Linked DNA regions of Crateriforma conspicua. The protein of the gene in region 1 interacts with the protein of each later gene in a pairwise test. Links are inferred from orthologs where the notes say so. Each region holds a gene or a part of one and is shown on either strand. Other genes may lie near its edges. The genes, in order: priA and Mal65_RS18410.

Region 1 (15,473 bases):
GCTGACGACGGCAAGGTTTACGCGGCGGGGGTGCTGTTGGTTACCGGTGATCCGGTCAGCGAGTTCCTGTTGATGCGACACCCGAATCGCTGGGATTTACCCAAAGGGCATCGCGATCCGGGCGAAGACGATTTGCAGACCGCCAAGCGGGAAATGGAAGAAGAGATCGGTGTTTCCCCGGACCTTGTGCGATGGGACCCGGACTTTCGTTTTCAAATCCGCTATCCCGTCCAGTACAAGAAATGGGCCGGACAATCGTTTGAGAAAGTGGTGACCTACTTCTTAGGGCACATCGATCATAAGCCCGAAATCAAACTGACCGAACACGAAGGATTCCGATGGTGGACCTGGGCGCCGCCACACGAAATACAAACGCAAACGATCGACCCATTGCTGCAAAGCGTTGCGCAGTTCTGGGGTGATTCCCGTTAGCCACCGGTCACTGACTTAGCGGTAACAATAGTTCTGGGTTCAGATCATCGTCCTCCGCCACAGGTTCTTCTTCCTTCTTCAGGGAAAACCCTTGGACACGAATTTTTGTGTTCTGCATCCATTGAAAGATCGGGACGAACACATCGCGATCGATCGGCTTGGTCGTGTCCAACATCTTCAGCACGATACGATCGGCCGGAGCTTCGCGTCCGGTCACCGGGTCCAATGAAATCCAGCTGCCATCGGCCAACGCCAACGTCCAGACGGTGAATGCCAACTTGGATTGGTCTCCCGGCACATAGACCAACCCGAGTGCCAACCGCGACGGCAGTTTGCGTTCACGCAAAAGAGCGGCCAGCAAGACCGACGACTCCATCGCACCGCCCTGGGACGCCAGCAAAACATCCGACGCGCGGGTGAACTGTCCCGCGTAGGTGGACTGCTGAACCAAAGTGTGAACCGTGCGATTCAGTTCCACCGCCATTTCTCGCTCGGTCAGGTCCAACCCTTTCAACGCAACGCGTCCCAGTTCTCGAACGTTGGATGCGTTGAAGTTCAACAAGGACGTCGGGCGAGTGTCACCGGGGCCGGATTCGGTCTCGTACGGCTCGAATCCCTGACTGATCTTTTCACGTTGGCGGCTGATCAACAGACGAATCCGCCCATCCTTCATGCGATTGAAGTATTGATCCGGTGCGGGTTCCAGGACCGTCGGTTGGTCCGGATTTTCGCGGATCGGCGTGATCACAAACGCCACTCGGGACGCCCGCTCGGGGGCATCGATCTTTTTGCCTTCGACCGCCGCCCATGCCGGGGGCGTCATCGCCAAGTTGTCAGTGTCCAGTTGGGCTCCCGGGCCGTCCGCCGGTTCCAACAAGTCGGGCAATTCTTCTTCGTTCACGCGGTATGACAACAATCGAAGCGCAGGTGTGAACGTCCGCTGGATCTGGCCTTCATCGTCGACCCACAAAACCAGTTCATTACTGGTCTGTCCGCCGGTGTTCACTTCTTCGATGACTTCCAACAACATTCGCGTGGTACCGTCGTGCCAGGGCACGGATGTCTTGGAAATGGCGCTCAGATTCACCGTGGCCAGTTCATTGGTGATCGGCAGGATGTGTTTGATCTTTCGTGTTTCCCCCGGCTGCATGGGGCTGGACTGCAGCGACTGAATCACCGCCATCGCCCCCCGCACACTGTCTTCCCATGGAGCGTTTTGCGTGATCCGGCGTTGACCGCGAAACGTTTCAATCGACAGCTGATCATTTTCGACCACGCCGATCGATTGTGTTTCGGCGGGGCCCACGCGCAATTGACTCCAAAACGAACGCAGTTCCCCCTCGACCGACTCACGCGTCACCTGGCTTAGTGATTGAATAAAGGATGCATTTCCGCGATCAAACCGGATCACGTCGCGGACATCAAACCACAGCGAATTGGAACGGGTCTCGGTCCGCATCAGTTCCAACGCCGGCGCGGCAGGTACATCGATCAGAAAGTCGTCGCGTCGCTGGCCACCCATGCGGGCAGAAATGTGGCTGTACCCGACCGGTCGCTGATCCATCACGTAGTAAAACCAGGCATCCCAGTCATCGTTCCACACCGTGGTGGGAACCTCGAACGTCTCTTCGTCGCTGGGCACGGTCGGCCGAGCCGCGGGTTTCTTATCCACGATCGGTCGTTCCGGCAAATCGCATCCCACGCACAGCCCGAGTGCCAATATCACCCCCAGTCCGTGCGTCAGCGGCAAAGCCCACGCGGCCTGTCGGATCGCGTGCGGCGAATCTGCGATGGGATCGATCATGTTGGGTCCTAACCGTGCCAGTAAGAAGCAATGGGGGATCGAAGAAAAGACTTGATTCAATGATGTCGCGTGAACATTCGGTCCATCCGATCGCACCATTGGAACACGCCCAACGCCCATCGGAAAACCGCCGGGCCGGTCGGGCCAATGACCTGCCCAAGGGCAACAAGCAACGCCGGGTGCCCCCACCAGTCTATCCCGATTACCCGATTTGTCCCTCCGCCGCTGGACCATTCGATGTCGCCGTCGGCCACGGGAGGGCGATCTTTCGTCGGCTATCGCAATCAGCGCGGTCGTATCAACTCTTCCGCCTTTGACGCTTGGGGTGACCTTCGGTTCCCAGATTTGCCGTTCGGCGGTTCACTTCGGCACGCTTGCGGGCGGATCGGGGCCTAGCGTTGGGTGTACAGGGTCGTCGGTGCGGTCGATCAAGTTTCGCACACGCACGGCATCCGAGGCGACCAAGACGGGGTCGTCATTATCCAAGGGCTAACGCCACAGAGTTTCAATCATGGGCTTCCTGAAACGCATCCTTCGAACCAACGCCAGCGACGCCACCGGCAAAGCATCGGGAAGCTTTGAATCGTTAAGCGACGAAGAACTGCAAGTCCACATGGGCATCCGGACCTACGATGCGTTCGAATTGACCGACGCGATCCGACCGTCCTACGACGTGCAAATCAAGCCAAGGCAAGGCTTCCGCTACGACGAATACGTCGACGAAGCCAGCAAGACACGGACCCCGGTGATCATGGCTTCGGCCACACGCGGCAGCCTGATGGAACTGTTCCTGGAGCTGATCGAACCACTCGGCGCGGTGGTCGACGTCGCGTTGGAATCCAGCCATCACGCCCGCGGCCGCGACGAAGATCTGTACCGCGAACACATTGATGTCCCGGTGCTCAACAGCATCCTGTGGGAATTCGAAGACCTGTTGCTCAATGACGGCTGCACCGGGATCGCGGTGATCAACCCGGCCAAGAAACAGGAAGTCCAATTGGATGAACACAAACTGTTGATCGCCTACGGCGAACCACTGGACGACTTTCGGCAAGTGCTGATCCAAGGCGACGTGTACCCCGATGAAAAACTGAAATTCATCACCGAGGCGGAACACGTCCACAGCAGCAGCGAAGCCTACCTGAACCGATTCACCATGCTGAAGAACCGCCTGGGGATGGATTCCGAAACGAGTTTGGATGCGGAATCCTGGGGCGTTTGAATCCTCTCGAAAAAAGCAATCACGTCGGGAAAGCCATCACCGACGGCCTTCCCCCTGGACGTAAGGTCCGAAACAATCATTGGCGATTCACGACGCCAAGGATTCGTTCATGTTGCTTGTTCTCAGCTCCAGCCTGCACCCGACCAGCCGCAGCCGCATTTTGGCCAAGGCGACGCATCAACGCCTGGTCCAACAAGGCCGCCAGTGTCACTTCTTTGACCTGGCCGAAACCCCACTGCCTCCCTGCGACGGCGCCACCGCCTATGGGCACGAGAACGTGGCCGATCTGGCCCAACGGATTCGCGACGCCGAAGCCGTTCTGATCGCGTCGCCGGTCTACAACTATGACGTCAACGCGGCCATCAAGAACGCGGTGGAATTGACCGGCAAAGCTTGGACCGGCAAGGTCGTTGGACTGATGCTGGCCGCCGGCGGTGCCGGCAGTTACATGTCAGCGATGGGGCTGGCGAATAGCCTGATGTTGGATTTTCGCTGTCTGATCGTGCCGCGTTTCATCTATGCGACCGGCGAAAGTTTCGAAGGCAACTCCCTGGCCGACGACAGCATTTCTGACCGTGTCGACCTGCTGATCCGCGAAACGCTGACGATCTCCGACGCCCTGCTGGCTCAGCCCTCCGATGAAGCCTCTGACGACACCTAGGCCCCACGACGGAGGTGAGCCACAGGAAATCTTCATCGGTCCTTTACGGATCCAGCGGCGATCATTCTGAAACCAACGAGTACAGTTCTGTCTTTAAAGGAAACTCGGTCGCCCGCCTTGTCCAGATTTAAAACTTCCCAGTGGCGGTGCGGCCGATGCTTCGTAGTCCGAACCATGCACCCGCCTGAGGCCCCTCGTGAACATTCGGTTCCCTCGCACTCGGTTTTGCGTTGCAGTCGCGATTGTCGCGATCTGTGGCGAGAACCTGACCGCCCACCAGCACGATTCGCATCACGCCCTGGCTAACGGCCAAACCGCCGTCGGCATTGTTTTCGAAGACATCAATGCGAACGGCGTTCGCGATGAAGACGAACCCGGACTGGCAAACATCAAGGTCAGCAACGGAAAGCACATCGTCAAAACCGACCAGCAAGGAAAGTACAGCTTGCCGGTCACCGACGACACGATTCTGTTCGTCATCAAACCTCGCAACTGGATGACACCGGTCGATTCCGACAATCTGCCTCAGTTCTATTACATCCACAAACCGAACGGATCACCCAAGGACTTTCAATATCCCGGCGTCGAACCAACCGGTCCGCTGCCCGAATCCGTCGACTTTCCTTTGACGCGTCGCAACGAACCAGACCAATTCAAAGCTCTGTTGTTCGGTGACACCCAACCACGCAACATCAAGGAAGTCGAATACATGGCGCACGATGTGATCGAACAGATCATTGCCGAAGATGGTCACGGCGCTTCGTTCGGTGTCACGCTAGGCGACATTGTGTTTGATGACCTGTCGGTGATGCCACCGTTGAATCAAGCCATCGCGCTGATCGGTATCCCCTGGTACAACGTGATCGGCAATCACGACATCAACTACGACGCACCGAACGATCGGCTAAGCGATGAAACGTTCGAAAGTCATTACGGCCCGAATTATTACTCCTTTGACCACGGCCCGACGCATTTCTTGGTTTTGGATGACGTGACCTGGGTCGCCAAACACGACGGTCAGCGGGCCCACTATCACGGTGGATTGGGTGAAGATCAATTGACCTTCATCCGCAACGATTTGGCCATGATCCCGGAAGACCAATTGGTCGTGCTGATGATGCACATCCCGCTGCAAAACGTCGACGATCGCCAAGATCTTTATCGACTGATCGAAAAACGCCCCGCCACGGTGTCAATCTCCGCTCACACCCACTACATGGAACACGTGCTGATCGGTGACGAAGACGGCTGGCAAGGCCCCAAGCCTCATCACCACATCATCAACGTCACGGTGTGTGGCAGTTGGTGGCGTGGCCAACCTGATGAACGTGGAATCCCGCACGCCACGATGAGCGACGGTGCCCCCAACGGCTATTCCATCATGTCGTTCGACGGCCAAAATTATTCGTTGGAATTTCGTGCGGCCAGTCGTCCCGCCGAACACCAAATGAACATCTACCTGCCCGAACAGGCCGCGTCATCGGATCTGGCAACCACCGTTGCGATCGCCAACGTGTTCGCCGCCGATGCGAACACCCAGTGCCAAATTCGTGTGAACGATGCTGACTGGTCGGACATGGACGCGATCCGCATCGAAGACCCGGCGTACGTTCGTGCCAAACAGGTTGAAGAAGCGTTGCCCGAGCGAACGTGGATCGACCTTCCCAAACCACACGCAACGCCGCACATGTTCCGTGGCATGCTGCCGACACATTTGCCGGCCGGCACGCACCGCATCGAAGTCAAAGCGGTCTTTGCCGATGGCCGTGAAATCATCGATCACCGGATCATGCGGGTCGAATAACTAGCTTCCAGCATTGGTTCCCACCGGTGATCGCTACACCGGTGCGATGCTGCTGTGATTGAAAGCCTGAATCTATCCGTTGACCTGACCGAAGTATCGCAATGGTCGCGGATCTCAGGTCTCCGCGGACCGCATGTACAACGATTCGGTTCTGATCAACACTTCGACCGCGTGGGGCACACGAAACCGGATGCTTTTTCCGTCGGCTATCCGCTGGCGAATCTCGCTGCTGGAAACTTCAATTCGCGGGACTTCGACAAGACTGCCTTTCAGTCGCCCCACGACCGAAGCCCCCAACGCCTGCTCCAGCCCCCCAAAGTCGATCGGCGGCTCGCCACCGCGATGAAACACCGACAGATCGGCCAGGGACAAGATGTCTTGCAGTCGACGCCACTTTGGCAAGGTGGGGACCAAATCGCTGCCGACGATCAACACGAGATCATCGTTGGGAAACTCTTCCTTCAGCTCCGACAACGTGTCGACGGTATAGCTGACGTCACCCCGGCGAATTTCGCGATCGTCGACGACGTGTTGGCTGGCGCCGCCCAATGCCAACCGCAGCATGGCCACGCGGGTCTCATCCGCGGCCGCCTGCCGATCCTGTTTCAGTGGAGACTTCGCCGTCGGGATCCATCTCAATTGGTCCAACCCCAGCGTTTCGATCGCTGATTCGGCGATCCACAAATGCCCCAAATGCACCGGATCGAACGATCCCCCAAAAACGCCAATACGCATGATGAAATGTCACTCTCGTTTATCGGTCCGGGCAACAACGCCCAACTTTCGACCGTGAATCATCCCCAAGTCGGGGAACCCAACGCATCGGCATGTCCAAGATCGCCCCGCGGGTGACCAAACGTGTCAACGACGTCGGCAAAATGCCAGCCAACGACACTTTCGAAGGGATGCATTATGTTGACAGATGCCTGCAATCACGCCCCCCACGACACGAGTCCGCCGTCGGGCAACGCCATGACGCACGATTTTGACCACGATCCGCCCCACCGCAACCGCGGGGATGACGCGTCGCGTCAGGTGGATCTGTTCGATAAATCGCCGCCGCCCTGGGAATTGGTCGCAGCCGAAGAAACCGCAATCGCCCGCGTTGTCTTCAGCCAGTCGCCGCACGGTCCCTATGACTACGCGATTCCCGATGCAATACGGTCACACATCCAACCCGGGTCGCGAGTCCGTGTCCCGCTGGGGCGACGACGGGGCGGCACGATGGGCTGGTGCATTCATGTCGACATGGCTGGCAAAAGCCGCCACAAACTGCGTGAAATCAGTGAACTGCTGGACGAGGAACCTCTGTGCGATCCGGCTTTGGTTCGACTGGTCCTTTGGATCGCCCACTACTACCAGGCTCCCGCGGGACAAGTCTTCGATACGCTGATCCCTTCCAGTGTCCGAAGCAGCGCCGGCACGAAACAAAAGACGTATTTCCGGGCCGACCCCAAGGATTTGACTGAAGAAATTGTGGCGGGCCTGTCGCCCAAACAACAAGCCGTCGCCCGAATGCTGCTGGCCGCAAACGCCCCCATGACGGCGGCCCAGATCAGCATCCAAGTCGGTTGCACCGAAGACCCGATTCGGCGTCTACATAAAAAGGGACTGCTGTCCAGCGAACGCCGACGTGAACAAAACAGCGGCATGACCACCCGCTGGCAAATCAACGACGGGGAAGCGGAAAAAACACACCACCTGACCGACTCGCAATCGGACGCATTGAAACAGATCAATCAAGCCGTTGAATCGGAGAAAACCAAAGTCATGCTGCTGCATGGTGTGACCGGCAGTGGAAAAACCGAAGTCTACATCCGTGCGATCGAACACTTGGTGAAATTTGGCCGCGGCGCGATCGTGTTGGTGCCCGAAATCAGTCTGACTCCGCAAACACGAGGACGTTTCGAAAGACGCTTCGATAGCGTTGCGGTGTTGCACAGCCAGATGACGCCCGCCGAACGCCATTTCCAGTGGCAGCGTATTCGCAGCGGCGAAGTTCAAGTCGTCATCGGCCCACGCAGCGCCGTGTTCGCCCCACTGCCCAAACTGGGGCTGATCATCATCGATGAAGAACACGACGGGTCGTTCAAACAAGACACCCAGCCACGATACCACGCTCGAAAGGTGGCCATCGCTCGTGCGAATTCGCTGGGCATTCCCGTGCTGTTGGGATCCGCCACGCCGTCGCTGGAATCTTGGCATGCCACACGAACCGGCCACGCCGAACGTCTATCGCTGCCGGATCGAGTGCGTGACCGGGCCATGCCCGATGTTCAATTGGTCGACATGCGCATCAAAGACGATCGAACCGTGGGTGCGATCAGCCGCCCGCTTCACCAGGCGGTTCAAGAAACAATCCATGAAAATGGCCAATGCATTTTGCTGCTAAATCGGCGAGGGTTCGCGACCACCATCCAGTGCCCATCGTGCGGTCATGTGGTCGCGTGCCCGGATTGCGACATGCCACTGACGCACCATCGCGACGGCGGCAAAGCGATGTGCCACTACTGTGACTTTTGCATCGCGACGCCCCCATGGTGCCCGGCATGCCGATTCGACGGTATCCGATACGGAGGCCTGGGCACACAAAAACTGGAAGTCGAAGTCAAAGCACGGTTCCCCAACGCCAATGTCGCGCGGATGGACAGTGACACCATGCGGCGACCGGGCAGCCACCAAAAGGTGCTCTCGGCGTTTCGATCAGGAAAGATCGACATCCTGTTGGGAACACAAATGATCGCCAAAGGCTTGGACTTTCCCAATGTTTTGCTGGTGGGCGTGATCAACGCTGACAGTGCCCTGCACTTCCCCGACTTTCGCGCCGCCGAACGGACGTTCCAACTGGTCACCCAAGTCGCCGGACGAACCGGCCGTGGTGACCGCGGTGGTCGCGTGATCGTGCAAACCTATTCACCGGAACATCCCGCCATCCAAGCGGCATCGCGACACGATTACATCGGGTTTACCGAAGACGAACTGGTCAATCGAAAAAAGTACAACTACCCGCCATGGGGTAGCGTCGCCCGGATCATCATCCGTGGCACCGAAGAAGAAACCACTGAACGTATCGCGGAAGAATTGGTGGGACGCATCGAAGCAACGCGGGACTTGCTGAAACACGAAATTCGCATCCTGGGCCCTGCCCCGCCCCCGATCGCCCGTCTGCGCGGCAAGTTTCGTTTCCACGCTCTGCTGCAGTGCCCGGAATCTGGCCCGCTGGGTGAAACCATTCGGCGTGCTTGCCAGGATTTCCGTATCCCCGAAAAGGATGACGTTCAGTACGTGGTGGACATCGACCCGATGGACATGCTGTAGCCAAACTGGCTCCTTCGCTGCCACGCGTTCGTGCCCGCATCGGATCCCCAAGCGACTTTCCCACCTGATTACAACGACAGAACGTACGCGACCAGATCGTTGACCTGTTCGTCGCTCAGTTCGGACGTTCGTCCGTGACGATCGTTTTCATTGAATTTCACGAAGACGTCTTTGATGGTGGCCGCACGTCCGTCGTGCAGATACGGCGCGGTACGCCACACTTCCACCAGCGACGGCGTGTCAAACCGCTTTCCACGTTCCCGGCTTAAACCAGTGCCCACGTCATAGGCATTGCCTTCGGTGAAATTCGGTCCAGCGTGACAGTGGATGCAGCCCGACGTCGCGAATACCTCGCGGCCTCGCTCGGCCGCTTCGCTCAGTTCGCCATCGATGCGGTGGGGGCTGGGCAGCGGACGCAGGCTTTTCAAATACTCGTCGATCGCCGACGCATCCGCCTCCGGACGCACGGCGAATTGAATGTGCCGAATCCCAGCTCGCACGGCGGCCTCTGCATTCGCACGAACGCCCAACGCCATGGCCGGAGGTGTCTGATGCGATAGCAACAACGATTTGGTGTTCTTCGGATTGCCAATCCCATCGTTCAGCAAGTCCCAGTTCAATCCATCCACCCGCCCATCACTGGGATGGCAACTGGAGCAACTTTGCCAAGTCTGAAAACACAGGGAAGCATCATGGAAATACATCTCGCCTCGACGCTGCGGCGTCATTTCCACATCATCGCCAAGCTTCAATCGGTCGACTTGCTTCGGATTCGTTCTCGATAAATCAACGAAAACGATTTCGTCCGTAAAAAACATGGCGACCGCCACGGTATGACCAAAGATGACTAGCGACCGCGCGCCATTGCCTTCCACGTCGATGCGTTGCCGAGCCCCCACCAAGAATGCCAAATCGTTGGGAACGTTCTTCGCTTGATTCGACACCTCGGTCACCTTTCGTCCGGCCGCCGCATCGTTCAACTTGCGATGCAAATCGGCGCGATCGATCACGCTGATTTCTTGCGTGCCCGCATGGGCAACACAAAGTCGATTGCCGCCCCCATCAACCGCAACGCCCCAAGGATTGGCAGCCCCACGATCGATTTCATCCAGCAAAACCGTATTGACCACTCGCTGATCCGGAACATCGATCACTGTCACCGCGTTGGTGTTCATCCAACCGCGTTCCAATTGAGTGGTCGGCAACCGATACCTGGCCAAAACGTGCGTCACGTACGCGAACCGGCCATCGGCATCCACACAAACATCCCGTAGCGAATTGGATCCGTTGGGCAGCTCCAGCGTGACCGTGTGCAGCGAATCGAGGTCGATCAATACCACCTTTGCCGCCAAGTATTGACCGTCGGCGGTGCCATCGGGCAATTCGTGTGCAACGACCAACGCCCGGCCATTGGGTGTCATCACCGCGGCACAGGGCTCGCGTGATACCGCCACACGATCGATCACCCTGCCGTCCAACCCCATCACGACGATGCTGGATCGATAGCGGTCGGCGACGTAGATCCGTTTCCGCTTTGCATCGACCACGGGAGCAACCGGCGCATGCAAATCCTGTTGGACCGAACGAACCTCTGACGAATCGACATCCACCTCCAGCACCACCCCGTCAGCGGCACCCGCGGTCACCAACAAACGATTGGAATCCAGCATCGCCACCCCGGTTGGATTCTGCGGCAAACGGATTCGCTTACGTAACACCCGACTTTCAGTATCAATGACCGAGAGCGCTCGTCCGGTCGTCTCACACACAAACAACCTCTGCTGGTCTTCCGACACTAGCAAATGCATCGGAGATTTGAATCCAGATTCACCGGCATCGGCCGACTCCGCCAAGCCAGATCGACATCCCCAGGCCAGCAATCCTAACCAGAATACGACGAGCAACTTTGGCATCCGACCGAACCTGTTCATGGCACCGTGACCTCGTGATCCACCGGGTGATACCAAAGCGATTCCCAATAGGCTCGATCCGTTTCGTACACATCAATAGCGTCGCGTCCGAGCTGAAATTCCGGAGGCAAAATACCGAACCGCTTCATTTCGCGAACATACGGGGCGGTTGGTTCGAAACCCGGCATGTCAAATCGCTTTCGCTTCTGCAAATCTTGATGCCCGGCGCGAATCATTGACAAAATCGCTTGATAATCGGGATCATGCTTGGACCGAAACACTGGCTTGCCACCACATCGGCCCTCGCCCCCCGCTTCCTTGACCAGCGGTGCACGCAACACCAAAGACTTCTCGGGGTGCGTCAGATTGAAAACGATGTGACGTGTTCTCCCCAAATTCGGCTCGTCCCACGTCGGACGCCAAAACGAGATCTGGGAATTGTCGGAAAGATCCTTCGGAATCTTCTCGTGACAGGAAACGCATCGTCGCCGGATCGCAGCAGCGGCCAAAATCGTCTCCGGCCACTCTCGACCCGTGTGATGCACCTGTTTGTTTTCTTGATAGCCACCAATCATGCCGCTGGCTAACGCCGCGTAGGTTCCCGGATAGGGTGCCCCCGTCTCAATCCAGTACTTTACGATCTTTCGTTCCGTCTCGGTTGCGTTTACGCCGTAGTGTTCGCCTGACAACTTTTGCATCAACGGACTGACCGCGGCACCGATGGAATAGGGTGACAGATTGCTTTTCGCTTCATTGCGTCCGTCAACGAACTGCTTCAAATACGTCAGCATGTAATAGCTGTGCGAATACACCGGCCCATGGTCTCCCGTCAGCATCACACCACCTTCGCGACGTTCGGTGCAGTGGCAAGTGACGCAATGTCGATCCAAGATGGGCTGGATGTCACGCGGAAAATCAAAAACGTCGGGAACACCTTCGATGGGTTGGATCTGACTTGGCGGCCGGCCGATGGCCAGATAGTCCTGAGTGGTGTCGATCATGTCGGGACTTTGTGTCCGATGCTCGTGGCATCCGACGCACCCGGTGGTCTCACCAGGCATCACGTTGGTGAACGACTGCATTCGCTTCACGGTGTCCCCATCCTCATCGACCGCGATAAAGAACAACGATCGCAACGCCGGCACTTCAAAGAATGCAGATCCGTCTGATTCGACCGGAACCGTTCCCAACAGTCTTTCCAGCGTAAAGGTTCCGCCATAGCTGATCGGTTCCATACCACCGGTGTAGTTGATCGGCTTTGGCAAGGATTCGACCACCAGCAGACGAGTGATCGGTTTCCCGCCCTTCTTCATCCGCCGTCCTTGCTTGACATCCGACAGAAACATTCGTCCTGTCGCTTGTCGTGCATTGACCCGCGATGGAATGACGGGCTCGCGTTGCCGCGGGACCAGGGGACGTGGTTCGTGAACCCAGACGGATTGCTCGGCGCGTTCGGCGTCCACTTGATACAGTTCACCCTGCTGGCCATCAGGGCTAATCCAAAGCAATTTGCTGGTTCGGGCACAAAGAATCAGGTCGGGCGTGACAGCATAGGGGTCGCGATAGTTGAAATCCTTCTCTGGCGTGATTCGAATCGCTGACGATTCTTGATCCGGCCCTTGTTTGGGACTGACGACGTACACCGCGCCGGCATGTTCCTTGCGTCCGTGGCCGGGCGAAAAGATAGACACGACGTTGTCCGTTCCCGGGATGGGCTTGGCATCGATCATCAACGTTGACGGGCTTTGATTTCCATAGAAAACCATCGCACCGGAACCATCGGGATTCATCGTCCAAAGATGATGATAGTCGACTTGCGATCGGTCGATGTATTCCCAACGCTGGTACAAGATACGACCATCATTCAATGGCCATGGTGTGTTGTCGTGTTCAATGTTGGCCGACAACTGGTGAATGTTTTGACCGTTTCGATCGCAAGCATACAAAACCGCGACGTGCGTCAGCCAGCAGTTCACCCATCGCTTGGCACGTGTGGAAACAAACACCAGCGAATCGTCTGGCATCCAGGTCGGTTCGATATCATCAAAGGGTCCATCGGTCAGCTGCCGAAGCCCCGTGCCATCGGTTTGAATCTCGTACAGATGATAGAAATCGCTATCGCCGGGGCGGTATGAAAACACGATCGTTTGACCGTCATAATGCACCACCGGATCGCGAACCGCCCCCTTTGGATCGTCTAACAAGACGGTGACTTTGCCTGTTGCGACATCCAATTTCGCCAAACGCCCGAAAGCCCCGTACGCTTTGCGATCACGGTCATCGGCATAGTATCCAAAATTGGCGTACCAATGCCCGTCATAGTTCAATGACCGTTCGGCAAACACGATTTGCGCGACATCGCCTGGCAACAAATCCTGTTCAATAGACGCAGCATCCAAAAAGCGGAAACTGCAAAACAAGATGCCGATCGCACAACAAGACTTAACGGTGGGCATAGCGGTCAATCCACGACCGGAGCATGTCGGCGAATTCGATCCGACGGTCCGTGACGGTTGGATTCTTTGGCGGGGGCGGGCATGGAGGACGATTCCACGTGTGATCCCAGTGTAGCAAACAGCGAACGGATCACTGCCAGATCAACGCGGTCAAATCGACGCACCACGGTGCAGGACGGCATGCACTTTCCGACCGTAAACTTCGCATGCCTAAAATATGGATGTCCAAGAGTATCCGTGCCTTCCCTCAATTCCCTCCCGCCTTCCGGCCGAACACCATGTCACGCATCCCCGCCCTTCTGATCGTCGGCGTTCTTGCGTTCAGCACCTCTGCAGACGCACAAACCGACCTGTGGAACCTGGCGCAAGAACATGCGGACACGCATCGTTTTTCGACACTCTTCACGGCACAGCAGGTCACGTCCGACTTGGCCAACGATGACGACATTGATCAAGCGATTCGTTGGTGCCGCGAAATGGGAATCACCAAGGTCTACCTGGAAACGTTTCGCACGCAGCACTGGGCGGACTCACAAACCATCGCCCACGCTCGAGACCGATTTCGCAAAGCCGGCTTTCTTGTCTCTGGCTGTGTCACCACCACGCGGGTCGGCAAGATTTCGACCGGATGGGATCTGATTTCCTGTTACACGGCCAAGGAAACGCAACAGCAGACTCGCCAGATCTTCGAGTTTACCGCAGGCCTGTTTGACGAAATCATGATCGATGACTTCTGGTTCACCGATTGCCAGTGTGAACAGTGTGAAAAAGCACGAGCGAATGGGCGCGTCGTTGTCGATGGAGAAACGTTTGATGTCGACGGTGACCAGTGGAGTGATTATCGACGCGAACTGATGCTTCAGGTTTCCAAAAACCTTGTCCTGAAACCGGCAAGAGAAGTCAATCCGAACGTTTCGGTGATCATCAAATACCCACAGTGGTACGACAATTTTCAAGAACGAGGATACGACGTCGTCCGTCAAACCGAGGTCTTTGACCAGACTTGGGTGGGCACCGAGATCCGAGACGAATTTGACGAGCGTTGGGGCGGGCGTGGTCGCACGACCGCCTACTTTTTGCAGTCCTGGCTGGAGGGAATCAGCGGCCGAAAATGCGGCGGCGGTTGGTATGACACTCTCGGGACCACCCCCGCAACTTACCTTTCCCAAGCCAGGCAAACCATTTTGGGTGGCGCCAATGAATCAATGCTGTTCAACGCTGGAAATCTGCGTTTCAAAGATCCCGGACGCTCCGACGCGGAGGCATTGCAAGACGCCCTCCCCGAACTGTTGCGACTCGCCACGCAGGTCCGCAAGCGCCAAGCCATTGGCGTCACCATGTACAAACCACCAAACAGCGAGGGCGAAAATGAACGGCGTGTCTTTGAATTCGTCGGGATGATGGGCATTCCGTTTGTCACGACCGATCGCTTTCCGAATGACGCGGACGCCGCGTTCTTTTCGGTGCATGCATTGCACGATGCAGACTTCGTGAAGAAGCTTGCCCAATTTTTGCAATCCAAACGACCGGTGATTCTGACGGATTCGCTTGCGCAAAAGATCGCTAAAGATATCGACCTGTCAGACGACCACTTCTCGATATTGACGTTGGATGGCAATGTGGAAAACGCCTACTCATTGCCCGTCAAAGAATTATCGATGCTACGCGACGTAGTTCTCAAGCCGTTGAACTTGGCAATCACCGCGCCGCAGCGAACAGCCATCTATTGCTACAGTGACGGAAGCTGGGTCGTGGAAAATTTTAATGACAAGCCGATCCAAATCACAATCAACGGTCGATCGCATTGCGTCGAAGCGAACCACTGGGCATCGCAGTGGATGGAAGAACACTGAAATCGCCCTAGCC
Region 2 (15,246 bases), 1.2 Mb from region 1 along the record:
GCAAATCTTCGATGATGGCCGTCACGCCCTGGGCGACCTGATCGGGCGACTGCATCAAGTGACCGGTGTTGTTGGTGCCGATCATGACAACGGCCACCTTCGGGTTCAACTTGTTGACCTTGCCTTTGTCCAAACGCCAAATCACGTGTTCGGTACGGTCGCCACTGATTCCCAAGTTGATCGGGCTTCGGTCACCGTAGAATTCCTGCCACACCTTTTTGCCGGCGCCCTCCCAACCTTGCGTGATTGAATCGCCGATGAAGGCAAGGTCCGCGTTGCCCTGGGATGCACGGCGTGTCTGCGATTGAAAGCGATCGGCCCACCATTTTTCGGTGCCGCGGGTCGCAGGAATGGTCGCCGTGTTCACGTCGTACAGAACACGCAAATCCCAGTACCGTTTTTGCATCGCCAGCAAAATCGATGCGTACTGCGGATCGTCATGCACGCTTTTTAGTTCCAGCGGATCCGTTTGCAGATCAAACAGATTCCATTGGCGAGTGCGGGCGAAGTACATCAACTTGTACCGATCCGTTCGGACGCCATCGTGAAGCGGCACGTTGTGCACTGCGGCATTTTCATAGTACGCGTAATAGATCGCGTCGCGCCAATCGGACGTCGCTTTGCCTTCGTTCTTCAGCATCGACACCATGCTGCGTCCTTGGATTTCATCGGGGACACCGGCGCCCGCGATTTCCAGGAACGTCGGCGCGTAATCGATGTTTTGGATCAACGCTTTGGATTCGACGCCGCTTTTGACCTTACCGGGCCAGCGAATAATGAAAGGCATCTGCAGCGATTCTTCGAACATCCAACGCTTGTCATACCAGCCGTGTTCGCCCAAGTAGAAACCTTGGTCGGAGCTGTAGATCACGATGGTGTTTTCGGCCAAGCCGGAATCATCCAAGTAATTTAGCAGCTGACCGACGCTGTCATCGACCGCTTGAACACATCGCAGGTAGTCTTTGATGTAGCGTTGATATTTCCACCGAACGATGTCTTGCTCGGACATCGAACCGTCACGGATCGACTTGATCAGAGCTTCGTTTTCCGGGCCATAGGCGGCGTCCCAGGCGGCTTTTTGCTGGTCCGTCATTCGCTGATATTCGCGATTGATGATGCCGGATGCAAAGTGTTCGGGGAACTGGTTTTCGCCCTGGAACTTCATGTCGTGCTGCCAATACATGTGATCGGCGATCGACATTTCGTTTTCTTTCAGCAGTTCGCTTCGTCCCTGATAGTCATCGAAAAGGGTTTCCGGGACGGGAACGTCGGTGTCCTTGTACAGTGAAAAGTGACGTGGCGGTGGCGACCAATTTCGGTGCGGTGCTTTGTGTTGGCACATCATCAAGAACGGCTTGTCCTCGTCACGGTTCTTCAGCCAGTCCAGCGCCTGTTCGGTAATGATGTCGGTGACATAGCCTTCGTATTGCTTGCGGTCACCACCCATCTGCAGAAAGACCGGGTTGTAATAGTTGCCTTGTCCCGGCAAGACTTCCCAGTGATCGAACCCTGTCGGGTCGGTCCCCAGGTGCCACTTTCCGATTAGTGCGGTTTGATAGCCGACATCCTGCAACAACTTGGGAAACGTCACTTGGCTGCCGTCAAAACGGTTGCCGTTGCGTCGGAATCCGTTGATGTGACTGTGCTTGCCGGTCAGGATGCAGGCTCGGGACGGTCCACAAATCGAATTGGCGCAGAACGAATTGCGAAACAACATGCCGTCGCTGGCAATGCGATCCAGATGGGGCGTTTGGTTGATTTTCGAACCGTAAGCGCCAATGGCCTGCGTCGCGTGGTCGTCGGAAAACACAAACAAGATGTTTGGCCGCTTTGCGGTGTCGTCGTTCGCTGTGGCCAGACGATGGCCGAAGGCGGTGGCGGTCAGCAGGGCCAAAATGGCGGCGGTTCTCAGCGCCGGCGGTGTGCCGAGTCTCATGATCAGGTTGGGCTCCCAAGATTCGAAGGAAGGGTTTCAGGCGGGGTGGGAAAGCCAACAGGATAACGGTTGGGACAGCGGGCGGAGGCGACCGGCGGACCAAAGCGTCGCGGTTACAAGGAACTGTCAGAACCTTGCCGCGTTCCAGATCGGCGATTCGTTAGACTTGACGTATTGATGCCCCCGCTTGATTGGACGACGCCCGACGGATTGCGAGATGCCGTTTCGACCTTTGCGCAAGATCTTTTCGCCTAAAAGTGTGGCTGTGATTGGCGCCAGTTCGCGTGTCGGCAGTGTCGGGGAACGAGTGATCGCCAACCTGATCAGTACCGATTTTTCAGGCCCCGTTGTCCCAATCAATCCGGCCCACGATGCAGTCCATGGGCTGAATTGTGTTTCTCGTATCAGTGACGTGCCACACGCCGTTGATCTGGCGGTGCTGTGCACCCCCGCCGATGCGACGCCCGACGTGGTGGATCAGTGTGGCAAGGCCGGCGTGGGCGGATTGATCTGTCTAAGCGATGGCTTTCGAGAGATTGGTCCGATAGGGCGCGGGCGCGAAGACGAACTGAAGACCGTTTTGGCCAAGTATCCGCGGATGCGGATGATCGGTCCGAATTGTCTTGGCGTGATTCGCCCACCGGTCGGATTGAATGCCAGCTTTGCGACCGATGTGGTGCAAAAGGGGAACGTGGCGTTTCTTTCACAGTCGGCCGCCTTTTGTGCATCGATTCTGGATCGCGCCGCCAGCGAAGGAATCGGCTTTTCCTGCGTCGTGTCGGTCGGCAACATGGTGAACGTGACGATGGCTGATTTGATCGACCATCTGGCGTTTGATCCGCACACCGATGCGATCGTGATTTACTTGCAATCGCTGGCCGACGCACGGCGTTTCATGTCGGCCGCGCGGGCCTTCACTCGGTACAAGCCGATCATCGCATGCAAAGCGGGGCGGTACCATCAATCTGCGATCGCTGCGGCATCTCACACCGGTGCCATGGTGGGAATCGATGCGGTGTATGACGCCGCGTTTGCACGCGCGGGCATTGTGCGTGTCGATCAGGCGGAAGACTTGTGGGGCTGTGCGGAATTGTTGACCCGTTACCCGAATCGATGTGGTTCACGCTTGGGAATTTTGACCAACGCCGGGGGCCCGGGGGTGATGGCCGTGGATGCATTGATGCGATGTCGTGGGCAACTTGCAAAGTTGGATCCGCAACGCCGCAATGCGATGGACGAACTTTTTCCCAGCGGTTGGTCGCGTGACAATCCCGCCGTTGTTTTTGGCGACACCGATCCGGTCCACTACAGCGAAGCGGCCGACGTGATGCTGGCCGATCACGGCGTGGACGCTTTGTTGGCGATCCTGGTTCCGCAACCGCTGACCGATCCGGATCAAACCGCGCGGCGAATTGCGGATGTTGCCAAAGCACACCGGAAGCCTTTGATCGCATGTTGGATGGGCGGGTCGCGAGCGGCGTCCGGGGCGAAGTGGCTTCATGACCACGACATCGCGGTGTATTCCAGTCCCGAAAAAGCGGTCACCGCATTTGGGCATTTGGTGCACTACGGACGCCGATACGATCTGTTGTATGAAACGCCCAAAGCCGCACCGCCGGTGGTGGTCAGTGATGATCGGACGGTGGACGATTTGTTGGGCGGTGAAGGCGATGCCGCGGAAAAACAATCATCACAAGTTTGGTCGGAACTGCGTAGCAAGCGTCTGCTGGCGGCTTATGGGATCGATGTCACGATGCCGCAAGTCGTGCGATCCGCTAACGAAGCAATTGCCGTCGCCGATGCGATGGGGTATCCCGTCGCCGTGAAAGTCTACGCACCCGAATTGACTCACAAGACCGACGTCGGTGGTGTCGTGCTGAATGTCAGCAACGCCGAACAGGTGGCCGAAGCCTACCAGACGATCCATCAACGATCGGCACAGGCACGACCCGACATCCAGGTTCGCGGGGTCACGGTCCAGCCGATGTTGGTCGATCCGCTGGGCCGGGAACTGATCGTGGGGGCCAAACGCGATCCGGTGTTCGGCGCGGTACTGATGGTCGGCGCCGGCGGGATCGACGCGGAACTGTTTCAAGATTCGGCGGTCGAATTGCCGCCGCTTAGCGAATCGCTGTCACGGCGACTGTTGGAACAATTGCAATGTCGTCCGATGTTGGATGCGTACCGTGGGCGTCCGCCGATCGACATGGATGCTCTGCAGGATGCATTGATACGCATCAGCCACATGGTGGCCCAGCATCCCGAAGTGATCGAACTGGACATCAACCCGTTGGTGGTGACGCCCACACGAACCATCGCGTTGGATGCGACAGTCCTGGTCGATCACGATTGGAAGCCGATTGCGCCTGGCGATTTTCCACATTTGGCGATCCGTCCTTATCCCGATCGCTGGATTCGTGCGGATCGTCTGAGTGATGGCACCGAAGTGACGTTGCGTCCGATTCGGCCCGAAGACGAAGAAGCTTGGACACGGATGTTGGCGACATGTTCACAGGAAACGATTCGGTTGAGGTTCCGATACCTGTTCAAGCAAGTCGAACACGAAATGGCGGCACGTTATTGCTTCATCGATTACGACCGCGAACTCGCGCTTGTGGCGGAATACCATCCGCCGGCGCAGTCCGATGATCCGGCCATCGCCGGCAGTGAGTCTTGTTTGATCGGCGTCGGACGTTTGGTCGCCGATGCGGAAAATCATGAAGCCGAATTTGCCGTGATGGTTCACGACCGGTGGCAGGGAAGACGCCTGGGGTCCATCCTGACCGACCGCTGTCTGGAGATTGCAAAGCAACGGGGGCTGCAAAAAATCGTCGCTGAAACCGCCACGGAAAATCGTGCAATGCGGACCATCTTTCAAAACCGCGGCTTTCAATGCCGGCGGATCATTGGCGATGACACCTTGATCTTTACGCTGGACATGTCCGATGCGAATGCGGACGCAGAATCAAAGCAAGCGTAACAACCACGGGATGAACCGACGCGTCTGAACGGACGGCCAACGTCCTACGTACCGCGTCGATGTTCATCATCCATGAACGTCTCCAAATACAACGTCACACTGTCGGACAACGCCGTCGGGTCGTATCCGCCTTCGAGCACGCTGATGACCTTGCCCTCGCAATGAGTGTGAGCCAAATCTAGTATGGTTTCGGCGATCGTCTGGTAGTCGTCGGTTTCCCAGCCGAGCGAACCAACCGGATCATTGCGATGGCTGTCAAAGCCCGCGCTGACGATGATCAATTCAGGCGGATGTCGGCTTGCAAAGGCCTGCAGCTTGGCGGCAAAGGTTTCCATTTGCGTTTGCCGAGGTGTTCCAAACTTCACCGGCGCGTTGCATGTGGTTCCCAAGGCGGGGCCGGTTCCCGTTTCATCCTCACGTCCGGTGTGTGGATAAAACGGGCTTCGGTGCATTGAAAAAAACGCAATTTGCTCGTCTTCGTAAAACAGGTCTTGGGTCCCGTTGCCATGGTGCACGTCGAAATCAACGATCATCACTCGATTCATTTGATGCTGCTTCGTCGCCTGACGTGCCGCAACGGCGACGTGATTGATCAAACAGAATCCCATCGCTCGATCGGCCAGCGCGTGATGACCGGGAGGTCGGCTTAAGCACATGGCCGTTTTGGCGTCACCGGCGATCAATCGATCGACCGCGTCACAGACGGCGCCCGACGCCTTCAAGGCGGCGACCAACGACTGGTCGCTCATGATGGTGTCTTCGTCCAACCATCCGCCCCCGGCGTCCTGGGTTTGGGACAATCGATTCAGGTATTCCGCCGTGTGAACACGTTCGACTTGCAGCCGGCTTGCCGGTTCCCAGCCGGGCCGATCGCACAACGAATCCAGCCCGACAAAGTGCAGATGCCGAACCACGGTTTGCAAGCGTTCGGCGGATTCCGGATGACGTCCCGTGCGATGTTGCATGTAAACGGGATCGTAGTACAGCAGCGTCATCGTCATGATGCTCGGTCAAAGAAACGATTTCGGGCCCATGGATGCAACCTAACACGTTTGACGCTGCTTTGCCCGGCGATGGCGGACCTGGGGGGGCTGACATGCCAGGACGATCATTGCTTGCTGCCGCGGGGCGATTGTCGCGGTGTCCTATAGGCAACCAATTTGCGATCTTTTAGTGTGGGCGTTTCCTGTCGCTACCTGGACCGCCATGCCCGCTTTGCCGCTGCTGATTGCCTACTGTGTCGTGATCGTCTTTGCATCGTTGATCGGTGGACGGTTGTCTGCGATTTTGCGCATGACGCATCTGCGAACCCAGTTGCTGATGAGCGGTGTGGGGGGATTGATGCTGGGGATCGCGCTGCTGGCGATGCTGCCACATGCGACCGAGATGTTGGTGTCGGCATCACGCGCGTGCACCGGTGCGTTGACCGGCTTGATCGCGATGTTCCTGATGATCCGGCTGTTCCACACCCACGATCATGGCGGTCCGGTTTCGTCGCCCCATCACGAGGGTGGACACGACCATAGCCATGCCCACGGACACGACCATTGGGATGATCCGGGCACCGGACACGATCACGATTTGACCGACAGGCACGATTTGACCGACAGGCACGATTTGACCGACAGGCACGATTTGACCGACAGGCATGATGCGATCGACAGGCATGATGCGATCGACAGGCATGATGCGATCGACAGGCATGATGCGATCGACAGGGCGGCCGCCGATCCGCCATCACGTCCGCCTGGGACTTTGGAAGACGGGCGTAAACTCGGTTGGTTCGGCATGTTCTTCGGCTTGACGCTTCACACGCTGATCGACGGCGTGGCTTTGGCCAGCAGCGTGATGGCGGACCATGCCGGCGACGCATGGTTGGGGTTGGCCGGACTGGGAACTTTTTCGGCGGTGGCACTGCACAAGCCGCTGGACGCCTTCGCAATCCTATCGGTGATGCAGCGACAGCATTGGTCGCCGCGGGCCCAGACGGTCGCCAATCTCGTCTTTTCCACCGCTTGTCCGTTTGGTGCTTTGGCCTTTTTTGTTGGTACGTCTGCCCTGCAGTCACAGACCGAACTGTTGGGGTGGGGGCTGGCCGTATCAGCGGGCTTTTTTATCGGAATCGCCCTGGCCGACCTGTTGCCCGAGGTGGCATTCCATGACCACGACAAAGGCAAGCTGACCGCCGCATTGTTGATCGGTGTTGGGATCGCGGTGGGCATTGAGAATCTTCCCGGGCACCAACACACCCAAAACGATTCATCGCGACCCGCAGTCAACGCGGAAGCGAATTCCTGATGATTTGCCCGACGCGTGACTTGATCCATCGGTGATGGAGTCAGTCCAGATTGATCGTCGTGCCGGTGTCCAGACTTCGGCGCCCCGCCTGCAAGATCGCGGTCACATTGATTGTGTCTTTTGCCGTGGCCAGTCGCCCGTGAAAGTCGTCCGGTGTCGCCCGCCCCCGGCGAATTTCAATTGCGGCCTGCACGAACGCCTCTATGCTGCGATACCCGTACCCGGTTTGTCCGGCGAATCGGCCCTGGGCATCGGGCGTGTACTTCATGAACAGCGGATTGACCGATTGAAAACCTCGCCCGTCGGTCGCAACGCTATAGCCGCGATGGGCCTGGTCAACGGTCACCTCGCCTTGATGCCCCATGTAAAAGAATCGTTGCTGGGAATGCACATCCGATTTTGGTGCGATCCAGGAAGATGTGAAGACCGCCGTGCCCGTTGCCGTGCCGTCGTTCATTGCCCAGTCAACGGTCAGCGTGATCGTGTCTTCGGTGTCGATTCCTCGCCCCTTGGCATATCCCGTTGCCGCCGATGCGTGAACCGAAACGGGGGTGGCCATCGATCCGATCGACCAGTTCAAAAAATCGATGTGATGCGCATTCAAGTAGTAACTGATGTCGCTTGATTGACCCGCCCAAGACCGAAACGTGTCTAGCTGAGATTTGGGTTGGCTCATGTAGGCATGAAAGAACCCGAATGATCCGAGATTTCGAATGCGATCTCGTGCGTCGGCATAGATCGGATCCCAGCGTTTGTGGACTTCCATCGCCACCAAAACCTCCGCGTCGTTGGCGGCCCTGATCAGTTGCTGGTGCTGGTCGACGGTCAGGACGATCGGCTTGGCGATCAAGACATGGCAACCGTGCCGGATCGCATCCATCGCAATGGCAAAGTGTGTGTCGTCCGGGGTGAACACGGTGACGACATCCCCAGGATCCAGAGCTTCGATCGCCCGCTGGTACGCGGTTGGATCGCGGTCGACATCATCGGCCGGAAAACACAGTGCGGTCACATCTAGGTCGGCATAGGTGTCACCGATCACGCGTTGCAAATGATCGCGGATGCCCGGCATTTTTCGGCCGTTGGTGCCTGCCATCAAAACTTGTTCGACGATGCCACGGCGTCGCAGGTCGAATACCGTCAGTGCGACGACACCAGCGGATTTGTCGGAATCGGAAGCTTGATCGTGGACATATCCGGTCGTGTATTCGCCGGTGCCCACCATAAGGACCTTCATGGGGTGATGACCCGCTGGATTGAAGACGCGGTTCACTCGCGGCCAACGCCCGCATCATACCGGTGGCCACCATTGATTCGCTGTGGAAGCGTCGTGACCTAGGGATGGATCAGCGAGCGATCGTCCAGAAACGGCCGCCACCGAAAAATCGCACCGCGGCGAACCGGTGTGGGACTTACGGGCAAAGACGGCCGAAAGTCAAAAGAGGGTGACTGAGGGGATTCGAACCCCCGACATTCGGAACCACAATCCGACGCTCTAACCAACTGAGCTACAGTCACCGTGAAGAAAGCATGTGGCCGTTTCGCGATAAGTTATCGACGCGGCCGATCTTGGTCAATGACATTCTGGCGACCGGGCGGTCGCCGGCTTTCTACTGCTGCATTTGCAGCGTTTGTGCACGGGCCATCGCGTCTTCGGCCTTGCGAATGAATTCCTGGTCCTGCGTTCCCGCCCACGCACGCTGGTACGTCACGCTGAGCGCGGTGAAGTTGAACGATTCGTTGGGCTCCAGTTCGCATGCTTTTTCACCGTGCTGAACGGCTTCGGCGTGCTGTCCGGTCTTGGTGTAGACCCGCGCCAGGGCCAAGTGTGCCAGGACGAACGAATCGTCTTGCGCGACGATCTCTTCCAAGCCCTTGATGGCTTCCTCGAATTTCTCTTCGTCGATCAGTTTTTCGACGTCGTTGTACTGGGCGTGAATATCGGACATGGCTGAAAACCGTTTTCGCAATGGACGCGGTGGTGGTGAAGGATCGGTGGTTCGGGACGACCGACCGCTGAAAGCATCGCAACGACCGAATCCTGTCAATGGTCGGGGCTGCAAGGCTAACCGGGCTTGGATGCGGATGGGATCTACGACCAAACCGTTGGAATAAAATTCTAGGGCCGGTTCGTCATGGCGACGACCGGCCCTAGAGATTCAGCTTTTATGTTTGCCCCGACTCGCCCGTCGCCGGAACGACGACGTCAGAGGTTTCGGGGCCAGACGCAACCCGATGGAATTAACCCAGGGCAGCTTGTGCGGCAGCCAAGCGTGCGATCGGCACACGGAAGGGGCTGCAGCTGACGTAGTCCAGACCGACTTCGTGACAGAAGCGGACCGACTGTGGGTCGCCGCCGTGTTCGCCACAGATGCCGACCTTCAGATTCTTCTTGATGCTGCGGCCCTTTTCGACGCCCATCGACACCAATTGGCCGACGCCGGTTTGGTCGATTGATTGGAAGGGGTCGATCTGCAGAATCTTGTTTTCGATGTATTCCGGCAGGAACCCACCGACGTCGTCACGGCTGTAGCCGAACGTCATCTGGGTCAAGTCGTTGGTACCGAAGCTGAAGAAGTCGGCGTACTCGGCAACTTCATCGGCGGTCAACGCGGCACGCGGAATTTCGATCATCGTGCCAATCTTGATGTCCAACTTCCCGTCAAACTTCTTGGCGGCCTTGGTGGCTTCGATCGTTTCTTCGACCTTTTCACGCAGGATGCGAAGTTCGGCCGATGTACCGACCAACGGAATCATGATTTCCGGGTGAGCATCGATCTTCTTCTTAGCGCTGTTGATCGCGGCTTCGACGATCGCTTGGACCTGCATTTCCAGAATCTCTGGATAGGTCACGCTCAGACGGCAACCACGGTGGCCGAGCATCGGGTTGGATTCGTGCAGGGCTTCGGCACGCTTCTTGATTTCGGCGGGCTTGACGCCCAATTCCGACGCCATTTCCTTTTGTGCCGAGTTGTCGTGCGGCAGGAATTCGTGAAGCGGCGGATCCAACAAACGGACGGTCACCGGCAGCCCCTTCATGGCTTTGAAGATGCCTTCGAAGTCTTTGCGTTGGAACGGCAGCAACTTCTTCAACGCCGCGCGGCGATCATCTTCGGTTTCCGCCAGGATCATCGCACGCATGTGAATGATGCGATCGGCTTCGAAGAACATGTGTTCGGTACGGCACAGCCCGATGCCTTCGGCACCGAAGTCGCGGGCACGCTTGCTGTCGGCAGGCGAATCCGCATTGGTGCGAATGTTCAACGTGCGGTACTTGTCGGCCCAGGTCATCAGCTTGGCGAAATCGCCGGCCAGTTTTGGCTCTTGCGTTTCGACTTCACCAGCCATCACTTCACCGGTCGCCCCGTCCAGGCTGATGGTGTCCTTGTCGGTCAATGTGCGACCGTTGACGGTGATCTTCTTGGCCTTTTCGTTGATGTGAATGTCACCGGCACCGGCGACACAGCACTTGCCCCAACCTCGTGCGACGACTGCAGCATGGCTGGTCGCACCACCGGTGCTGGTCAAGATACCGACGGCGGCCGACATACCTTCGACGTCTTCGGGGCTGGTTTCGCGACGGACCAGAATGACATTTTCGCCGGCTTCAAATCGGCTGCGGGCTTCTTCGGCGGTGAACGCCAGCTTGCCGACAGCAGCACCCGGCGACGCGTTCAGGCCACGACAAAGGACGTCGGCGGCGTTGCGGGCGGTGGGCTTGAAGCTGGGCAGCAGGCAGTGAGTCAGGTCGGATGCCGGGACGCGGCGGACCGCTTCCTTTTCATCGATCAGGCCTTCTTTGACCATGTCGCATGCGATCTTTACCGCGGCGATCCCGTTCCGCTTGCCGGTTCGGGTTTGCAGCATGAACAGCTTGCCCTTCTCGATCGTGAATTCGATGTCCTGCATGTCGGTGTAATGGTCCTCAAGCGTCTTCTTGATTTCCATCAGTTCCTTGTGAGCCTTGCGGTCCCACTTGCCCATTTCCGACACGGGTTGCGGCGTGCGGATACCGGCCACGACGTCTTCACCTTGGGCGTTGACCAAGAATTCGCCGTAGAACTTGTTCTGTCCCGTGTTCGGGTCGCGGGTGAAACCGACACCGGTTCCGGAATCATCACCCATGTTGCCGTACACCATCGCTTGGACGTTGACGGCGGTACCGATCAGGTTGGCGATTTCCGTGTTGCCCTTGGCGGCTTCGATTCGGCGATAGCTGATCGCGCGGTCGGCGTTCCAAGAACCGAAAACGGCTTCGATTGCCAATTGCAGTTGGGTGATGGGGTCCTGCGGGAATTCTTCGCCACAGCCCTTCTTGTAAACGGCTTTGTAGGCGTCACACAGTTCCTTCAAGCCCTCGGCCGGAACCTCGGTGTCTTCGGTGACCTTGTACTTCTTCTTGATTTTGGTGAAGGCTTCTTCGAACGCTTCGTGTTCGATGCCCATGACGACGTCGCCGTACATGTTGATCAGTCGGCGATAGGCGTCGTAAGCGAAACGTTCGTTCTTGGTCGCTTTGGCCAAGCCTTCGGTTGCGACATCGTTCAGACCCAAGTTCAGGATGGTGTTCATCATCCCGGGCATCGACACAGCGGCACCGCTGCGGACGCTGACCAGCAACGGGTTGGAATCATCGCCGAAGGACTTCTTCAGTTCCTTTTCCAGCAGTTCGACGGCCTTGTGGACATCATCCATCAAGCCGTTTGGCAACTTCTTGCCGGCTTTGTAATAAGCGTCACAGACTTCGGTGGTGATCGTGAATCCGGGAGGAACGGGCAGACCGATCGACGTCATTTCCGCCAGGTTCTTGCCCTTGCCGCCCAACACGGCCTTGGTCGCCTTTTTGCCTTCGGTCTTGGTTTTGCCGAAGTAGTACACCATCTTGTCGGATGCCGCGGCGCTGCTACGCCGTGCGGTTGCGCGTCTTTGGGAGGCTGCTTTTTTGGCCATGTTTGTTCTCTGGGGAACGGTCGTTAAAAAAAGTCGAGGGTTAGGGAGATGCCCGTGTAAAACGTCATGTTTTGGCGGGCAATTTATTTGTGTCTTGCAATACGGTCAATGAGACAGCTGGTCCAGAACGTGCGGATGCGACCAACGAGCGCGTCAAGGGGAACCAGAGACCGGTTGCCGATCACCCGTCAAACGTCTTGCCGGCCAGCGTTCTGGTCGTCCGGCCGTCACGGCGGTCCTTCGTCTTGAGGCCCGAATTCGCCAAATCACGAAACTGTCATGCGACGGGGCCGTTGGCGTTCAGATGCGGGGCGACGCTGAGCAAACACGCCGCGCCGCAAACCGGTGCCAGCGACGAAAGATCCACACCGTGCCCATTGCGATCGGCGGCGGTTGAAAGGCCGGCGACGTTCCGGCAACGATGGGCTGCATCACGCCGCCGCGATTTTTTCCTTGCGGCGGTCAACAAAGCCTGCCGCGAAGGAGGCCGGTCGGCGGGTCCGTCGCGGCGACAAGGCGTCCGAAATGGGGCTGACAGGAATCGAACCTGCACTTCCGAAGAAACTGGAACCTAAATCCAGCGCGTCTGCCAGTTCCGCCACAGCCCCGCAGTGTGGTGATTGTGTCCGGTTCACCTTTCGCGAACCTAGAACCGTCGAATCTAAATCACGATGAAGTGGTGGTCACTCCGATGCTGACGCGAATCAGATACGGAGGCGACCTTCACCAATCGTCCGCCCCAGCCGAATCGATCCGGTGAGGGCGGAGGACAATGCTTTCGCAAAGCGATCGGGGGAACGCCCTGCGTGTCGTTTTCCGACGCGTGTCTCGTCCGGGTGCATGTCCGGGTGCATGTCCGGGCAAACGAACACGGCCAACGGCTTGCGATCAGGCTTCGGCCGATTCGGCGGTGACCGTCGGGACGACCCAGACTTTCAGGCTGGCATCGACTTCGCTGTGCAAGTGGATCTTGACCGTGTACAGACCCAGTTCCTTCAGCGGACCTTCCAGGCGGATCTGGTCTTGCGCCAAAGTGAAGCCGGCTTCCTTCAGGGCGTCGACGATTTCGTGCGGACCAACGCTGCCGTACAGGTGACCTTCGTCGTTGGCATTGGCTTCGATCGTGATCGACTGCTTGCCCAGTTCGTCGGCCAAGTCTCGCCATTCCTTCAGCTTTTCCAGTTCGATCGCACGCAGCTTGTCGCGGTGCTTTTCCACCATTCGCTTGTGGTGGTCATTGGCGATGGTCGCCAGGCCTTGCGGCAGCAGGTAGTTCAGCGCGTAACCGCGTTTGACTTCGACGATGTCGCCCTGCTTGCCCAGGTGTTCGATGTTGTGGATCAGCAACAGTTGGATGCCGCCGTTTTCGCCCTTGGGCAGGCGTTTGAACGTTTGCTTGTGACGGGTCGCAGGCATGATCGTGATCTGTGATGGAAATGGTGAATGAATGAAATGTTTTGGTTCGATTCGTCGGCCTTGGGCGGCGAGTCGATCAGAACGGGATGTCGGCGTCTTCGTATCCGGCACCTTCGCCGGTCGGCTGGGCGTCGCCACGTCCGGGCGGCGGGCCGGAATCGTCGCGATGACTTTGCGGCGGAGGGCCGCCCTGGGACGCTTCGCCTTGTGCGGGACGACGACCGCCGCCACCGCCGCCGGATCCTTCACGTCCGCTGATCAACTGCATGCGTTCGCCGATGACCCGCAGTTTGTAATTCTTCTTGCCGTCCTTTTCCCACGAATCCAGTTTCAGGCGGCCTTCGATAAAGATCGGAGAGCCCTTGCTTAGGTATTCGCTGGCGACTTCCGCGGTCCGTCCCCACAGGGTGACGTCGACGAAAGTGGTTTCGTCGACCCATTCGCCTTCGGCATTTTTACGACGGTCGTTGACGGCGATACCGATGTCGGTCACGGCACGTCCCCCGGGCGTGTAACGCAAGTCAATGTCTCGCGTCAAGTTGCCCATCAAGACGACGCGATTGTAGCTGGCCATCGGCGAGGTCTCCTTGTTGTGGTTTGGGGGATGTGACGGTGAATCGCGGAACGACGAATCAGGCTTCTGCCGGGGCTTCGGCGGCGGCCGGGGCCGGGGCGTCGCCGGATTCCGAATCGCCCGCTTCATCCGAATCCGACCCAACGATGCGTTCGCCGCGAGCGTTGGCCAGGATCGGTTCCACCAAACGTGGATCCAAGCGGATGGTCAGATGGCGAACGACGGCGTCATCCAAGTGGAATCCGCGATCGGTCTTGGCGACCACGTCGCCTTCGCCGGAGAAGTACACCAACCAATAGGTGCCTTTTTGGTGCCCGTTGATCGGGTACGCCAGCTTTTGTTCCATCCACAGTCGGTTGACGTGAACTTCACCACCGGCCGCCGTGACAACTTCTTCCACACGTTTTGCGACGCCACCGGGGTCGCGTGCGTAGTGGTTGCTGTCCAGGATCAACAGGGTTTCGTAGGTGTTGTTGGCCACTTTTCGGGGTCTCTCGTAAAAAGTGATTCGATGCCGGGCGATTCGTCACCGGATCGTTTCGTTGTCTGTGCGGCTTTTCGGTCAATCAGCCTTCGCGTTGTATCGGCTCATCACCGCCGTCATGTCGTCCACTGCCCAGTCCATGACGGCCCGAGCGGCACGATCGATCGCCGGATCGATCAACGACTGTTCCTGCGAATCGAAGCGACCCAACACATAGTCAGGCGTTTGCCAACCGGGTGGTGGTCGGTCGATTCCAACCCGCAAGCGGGCAAATTCTTCGCCGCCCAACATCCGAATGATGTCGGCCAGCCCTTTTTGGCCACCCGCACTGCCGCGTGGTCGGATCCGCAATCGCCCGGTCGGCAGATTCAGATCGTCGCAGACGACCAGCAGGTCGGCGTCATCCAATTTGAAAAAATCTTTTGCCTTGCGGACGCTGCGGCCGCTGGCGTTCATGTAGGTGTGTGGCCAAAGCAGGACCAGTTTTTGTCCGCCGCTGTGGCCTTCGGTCATTTCGCCTTCGAACTTCGTCTTCGCCCCCGGCGCTGCCAGCAAGCCGGCCAGTTTGGACAAGACGTCGAATCCGACGTTGTGCCGTGTTCCCTGGT

What was found.
Region 2: the proteins of priA (region 1) and Mal65_RS18410 interact in binary tests that used the Escherichia coli proteins (3 or more experiments, as listed by UniProt). The link is inferred for Crateriforma conspicua from one-to-one orthologs.

The regions. Positions count from the first base shown.
Region 1 is NZ_CP036319.1:6,175,001-6,190,473, forward strand. The notes cover bases 6,501-9,568. They hold priA (replication restart helicase PriA), read left to right. Parts: upstream 6,501-6,895; coding sequence 6,896-9,241; downstream 9,242-9,568. Other genes in these bases: nadD (nicotinate (nicotinamide) nucleotide adenylyltransferase), read right to left, coding at 6,501-6,658; Mal65_RS22640 (c-type cytochrome), read right to left, coding at 9,310-9,568. Outside these bases: Mal65_RS22605 (bis(5'-nucleosyl)-tetraphosphatase), read left to right, coding at 1-432; Mal65_RS22610 (transglutaminase domain-containing protein), read right to left, coding at 440-2,236; Mal65_RS22615 (hypothetical protein), read left to right, coding at 2,748-3,458; Mal65_RS22620 (NADPH-dependent FMN reductase), read left to right, coding at 3,568-4,119; Mal65_RS22625 (calcineurin-like phosphoesterase C-terminal domain-containing protein), read left to right, coding at 4,316-5,923; more of nadD, read right to left, coding at 6,038-6,500; more of Mal65_RS22640, read right to left, coding at 9,569-11,154; Mal65_RS22645 (HzsA-related protein), read right to left, coding at 11,169-13,607; Mal65_RS22650 (hypothetical protein), read left to right, coding at 13,886-15,460.
Region 2 is NZ_CP036319.1:5,029,048-5,044,293, reverse strand. What follows is about bases 12,406-15,246. They hold Mal65_RS18410 (single-stranded DNA-binding protein), read right to left. Parts: upstream 14,155-15,246; coding sequence 13,657-14,154; downstream 12,406-13,656. Other genes in these bases: pth (aminoacyl-tRNA hydrolase), read right to left, coding at 14,717-15,246; rpsF (30S ribosomal protein S6), read right to left, coding at 14,213-14,635; rplI (50S ribosomal protein L9), read right to left, coding at 13,053-13,580. Outside these bases: Mal65_RS18460 (sulfatase/phosphatase domain-containing protein), read right to left, coding at 1-1,936; Mal65_RS18455 (bifunctional acetate--CoA ligase family protein/GNAT family N-acetyltransferase), read left to right, coding at 2,154-4,916; Mal65_RS18450 (histone deacetylase family protein), read right to left, coding at 4,961-5,917; Mal65_RS18445 (ZIP family metal transporter), read left to right, coding at 6,123-7,214; Mal65_RS18440 (Gfo/Idh/MocA family protein), read right to left, coding at 7,255-8,451; Mal65_RS18430 (tetratricopeptide repeat protein), read right to left, coding at 8,825-9,163; ppdK (pyruvate, phosphate dikinase), read right to left, coding at 9,456-12,095. UniProt on the Escherichia coli protein: Plays an important role in DNA replication, recombination and repair. Binds to ssDNA and to an array of partner proteins to recruit them to their sites of action during DNA metabolism. Acts as a sliding platform that migrates on DNA via reptation.